Regions from separate parts of the Polaribacter sp. ALD11 genome, predicted to be linked through region 2. Evidence: riboswitches for the same ligand, from Rfam matches in the RefSeq annotation. Region 2 holds a riboswitch; the other holds the start of a gene.
The links. A riboswitch is a leader RNA that binds a small molecule or an ion and turns the genes downstream of it on or off. The one in region 2 is predicted to bind thiamine pyrophosphate.

Region 1 (2,407 bases), 1.5 Mb from region 2:
TGCAGAGCAGGAATATATAAAAATGGAAAAGAGAATTTTCATATTACAAAAAGAAAGTGCAGAGAAACGGTATGAAGATTTGCTTACAAACCAACCTCAATATTTGCAATTAATACCACTGAATTATTTATCTTCTTATTTAGGAATTACACAGCGACATTTAAGTCGCATAAGAAAGTCTATCTCTAATTAGACAAATGTCCTTTCTAAGTAATTTAACCCTGCCGTTCTTTGTAAAAAAATAAAGAACAAATTATGAAGCAAGTTTTAATAATTAATGGGCATCCTAATAAGCAGAGTTATAATTATGCATTATCAGAAGCTTATTTAAAAGGTGCAAGTAAGACTAATTCAATCTTAACCCAAATTAATATAATAGATTTAGACTTTAATCCTAACCTAATGTTTGGATATCAAAAAAGAACAGAATTAGAGCCTGATTTACTTGATGCTATAGAAAAAATAAAAAAAGCAGATCATATCGTATGGGTATTTCCAATGTGGTGGTATGGTTACCCTGCACTAATGAAAGGCTTTATTGATCGTACATTTTTACCAGGTATCACCTTTGAATTTATTAAAGGAAAAGCATTACCAAAAAAATTATTGAAAGGAAAAACAGGAAGAATTATTATTACAGCAGATACTCCTAAATGGTATGATTATTTGTTTATGAAAAGCCCTGTAATAAATCAATTTAAAAAAGGAACCTTAAATTTTTGTGGAATTAATCCTGTTAAGGTTACATATATTTCACCCGTTAAAGATTCAAATATTAACTATAGAGAGAAATGGTTAGAAAAAATATCATTATTAGGAGAAACACTTAAGTAATTAGCACAACAAGTGTATAAGAAAACAAATGCTTTTGTGCTGAATTGAAAGAGCTGTGTTCGTTTTTAAAATTACCAATTATTAATTACAATGTTTTTATAATTAAATAACTTAAAACTTCTTTTATCTTTAAATAATACAATACATTTGTAAAGTAAACTTTAGGAGTAGCTATTAAATTAGTTTGAGAAAAATCCTTAGAACCTGATTTGGTTAATACCAACGTAGGAAAAAGTTGCTTAGATTTAGTTATACAAAAACTACCTCTCTACGGTTTACAGTAAATATTTTAAAAATATGATTACTATAAAAGTAAACCAAGAAAATCATCAATTTTCAGAAACTTTAGCGTTAGCAGAATTAATTCGTTTTTTAGAAATAAAGACGAACGGAATTGCTGTTGCTATAAATGGCAGTGTAGTTAAAAAAAGCGATTGGTCTTTACGGTTACTTCAAAATAGTGATGAAGTTTTAATTATTAAATCCACACAAGGTGGTTAATAGTTAAACATTTTAAAAAACAAACTATTTAATTGATCTAACTATAATTATGAAGAGCAAAGACACCGCACCAAAGCAAGACGGCATTACAAGACATCCGTTTCCTAATTCTACAAAAGTGTATGTATCAGGTAAAATTCATCCACAGATTAAAGTCGCAATGCGAGAAATTGCATTAAGCGATACTACAGATTCTATGACGAAAAAGAAAACGCCAAATGAACCTGTAACTGTATATGATACTTCTGGGCCTTACACAGATCCTAACAAAGAAATTAACGTTCATGCAGGAATCGAAAGAATTCGTGAACAATGGATTTTAGACAGAAGAAACGTAGAACAATTAGATTCTTTTTCTTCGGAATATTGCAACGAGCGTTTAAACGATAAGAGTTTAGACCACATGCGTTTTGCCTTATTAAAGAAGCCTTTAAGAGCAAAAAAAGGACAAAACGTTACGCAATTACATTACGCAAAACAAGGTATGATTACTCCAGAAATGGAATACATCGCTATTCGAGAGAACCAACGAATTGATGAAATGACAGAGATTAGAAAGCAGCACAAAGGCGAGCACTTTGGCGCTTCTATTCCAGATAAAATTACAGCCGAATTTGTACGTTCAGAAGTAGCGAGAGGTCGTGCGGTAATTCCTTCAAATATCAATCATCCAGAAGCAGAACCTATGATTTTAGGTAGAAACTTCTTGGTAAAAATCAATGCAAATATTGGTAACTCTGCTGTAACTTCATCTATCGAAGAAGAAGTAGAAAAAGCAGTTTGGGCATGTCGTTGGGGAGCAGATAATATTATGGATTTATCTACAGGAGAAAATATTCATGAAACACGCGAGTGGATTGTTCGTAATTCCCCCGTGCCAATTGGTACCGTACCAATTTACCAAGCTTTAGAAAAGGTAAACGGAGTTGCAGAAGATTTAACGTGGGAAATTTTCCGTGATACGTTAATTGAGCAAGCAGAACAAGGAGTAGATTATTTTACCATTCACGCAGGTGTTTTGTTGCGTTACGTACCAATGACCGCAAAACGTGTTACAGGTATTGTTTCTCGT
Region 2 (2,407 bases):
CCTTGTAAGTCTAAATAACCAGATAGTTTTTCGCTGATATCGAACGTTGCTTTTGCAAAAACAGAAAAATCTGTTTTTTTAGCATCAGAAAAATAATAACGATCTCTAATATTTGCTGTATCTGTAAATTCTTTCCCCCAAATTACTTCACCAAAATGATCTCCTGTATAATTAGAATAAGAAATTCCTGAAATCAAATTCAGTTTGTCCGTTTTGTAATTTGTATTGAAATTAAAAACGTAAAAATCGTTATCTAACCAGCGTCTTACAATTGCATCTGTAATCGGTATTAAAGAAGTGCTTCCGTCATCGTTATCTACAGTTTTTATCTTTGTTCCAGAAAGAATGCCGTTGTAGTTATCAAAATCTAATGTACCGTCTTTGTCTAAATCACTAATTACTTCTGTATCTGCTTTAAATTGCTCAAAATATCCTGAACCTTTTGTATAGTTTAAAGCAACGTTTGTAGACCAATTATCGTTCAATTTTTCGTTCCAATGCAATTGATAATGATTCTGTTCGAAATTATCAACTTCATTCTCGTACGTATATGGGTTTTGTTTTCTGTCTTCTTTTAATTGACCTGCTGTTAAACCTTCCCAAGCTTGGTACGTTCTCTCCTTACCACCAAAAGTAATGGCTTTTATGAGCGTATTTTCATCGGTATAGCTAGCTTGCAAATAGTACGATTTTAAATCTGAAAAAGCTCTGTCTACGTAACCGTCTGAATAAATATTAGACAAACGCCCAGCAACCTCAATATGATCATTTAACTTCCCTGTACTAAATTTTACGGTATGTTTTCTTGTTCCGTAAGAACCAAAAGAATTTGAGATTTCAGCAAAAGCATCTTCCGAAACAGCATCTGTTAAAATGTTTAAACTTGCACCAAAAGCACCAGAACCGTTGGTAGATGTACCAACACCACGTTGCAATTGTAAATTCTGAGTAGAAGAAGCAAAATCGCCTAAATTTACCCAAAAAGAACCATGACTTTCAGCATCATTATAAGGAATTCCGTTTACGGTAACATTAATACGCTCACCGTTAGAACCACGTACACTCATGTAGGTATAACCAACACCAGCACCAGCATCTGAAGACGAAACCACAGAAGGCATATAATTTAGTAAAACAGGAATATCTTGCCCTAAATTACGTTTTGCAATCTCTTTTTTAGACAAGTTAGAAAACGTAACAGGCACATCTGCATTTACACGAACTGCAGAAACCAATACTTCCTCTAAAACGGTAGAATCTGGCTTTAATTGAATGATATATTCTTCATCTTGAGAAATAATAATTTTCTTTGAAATGGTTTTATAACCTAAAAAAGAAACTTCAACTGTATAGGTTCCTTTCTTTAAGTTAATGCTAAAGTTTCCATCAATATTAGTTGATGTCCCTTTTTTAAGTTCTTTAACAAAAACAGAAGCTCCAGTTAAATATTTTTCATTTTCATCTACAACTTTTCCTGAAAAGGTAAAGGATTGGGCGTTTGCAAGTGCACTTACTAGCAAGAATAAAAAAATAGTAATTTTTTTCATTTTAAAAATTTTTAAAACGAATAAAAAGAGGTAATTATTCTTGTATTTAATATTGAATAATTAGTTTTGAACGTTAATGTAAATTGAAAAAAACAGGGCTTTTTCAGTACTCACTAAAAACAGCTATTACCATGTTTCATTAACGTTCGTAATCCCTAAACAGCATTATCTGTTCTAGGTTCATTGGGTATGATCTCAGCTTTTTAAAGCACCCCTTTATGAGAACGCTGCAAAGGTAATTTGGATTTTTGGAATAGGGAACAACAAACGTGTTTTTTTAGTAGCTATTTCCTGCTTTCACTACTCGCTTTTTTTATCCTAAAAAGGAATAAAAAAGAGCTCAAACAAACCGTTCAATCAGGGCTAAACTTGTTTGAGAATTTTTTGTTTTTCTGAAATAAGTTTTATTTTTAATCGAATTTTGGTTTCTTTCTAAGGGCTTTTTTAACAGAAGTTCTTTTTTTAGTTTCAACTCTCCTTTTCATAGCACCTTTACTAGGTTTTGTTTTCCTTCTTTTTTTAGGACGAATTAAATTTGTTCTTATCAACTCTAAAAAACGTTTAATGGCAAGCTCCTTATTTCTGTGTTGAGAACGTGTCTCTTCACAAAAAAGAATGAGTACATTTTCTTTTGTTAGTTTTGATGAAAGTTTCGCCTTTAGAAGTATTATTTCGTTTTCAGAAAGCGCAAGTGAATTCTCTAAATCGAAACTTAATTCAATCTTAGAAGACGTTTTATTTACATGTTGCCCGCCAGCACCAGAGCTTCTAGTTGCTTTAAATTTTAATTCTTTTAAGAGGATTTCTGAATTCATTTTTTTGAAAGAGTTTAGAAAATAGATGCGCTGTTTTGCTTTATT

Region 1: it holds a riboswitch for thiamine pyrophosphate, as region 2 does, so the genes downstream of both, thiS (sulfur carrier protein ThiS) here and CW731_RS08870 (TonB-dependent receptor) in region 2, are expected to answer to the same signal.

Annotation. Positions count from the first base shown of each region.
Region 1 covers NZ_CP025119.1:435,425-437,831, forward strand. Annotated here, with positions in the region: gene CW731_RS01785 (Crp/Fnr family transcriptional regulator) at 1-193, shown strand, start outside; gene CW731_RS01790 (NAD(P)H-dependent oxidoreductase) at 256-834, shown strand; TPP riboswitch at 988-1,082, shown strand; partial or broken gene thiS (sulfur carrier protein ThiS) at 1,129-1,335, shown strand; gene thiC (phosphomethylpyrimidine synthase ThiC) at 1,385-2,407, shown strand, end outside.
Region 2 covers NZ_CP025119.1:1,980,001-1,982,407, reverse strand. Annotated here, with positions in the region: gene CW731_RS08870 (TonB-dependent receptor) at 1-1,547, opposite strand, end outside; TPP riboswitch at 1,683-1,773, opposite strand; gene arfB (alternative ribosome rescue aminoacyl-tRNA hydrolase ArfB) at 1,958-2,362, opposite strand.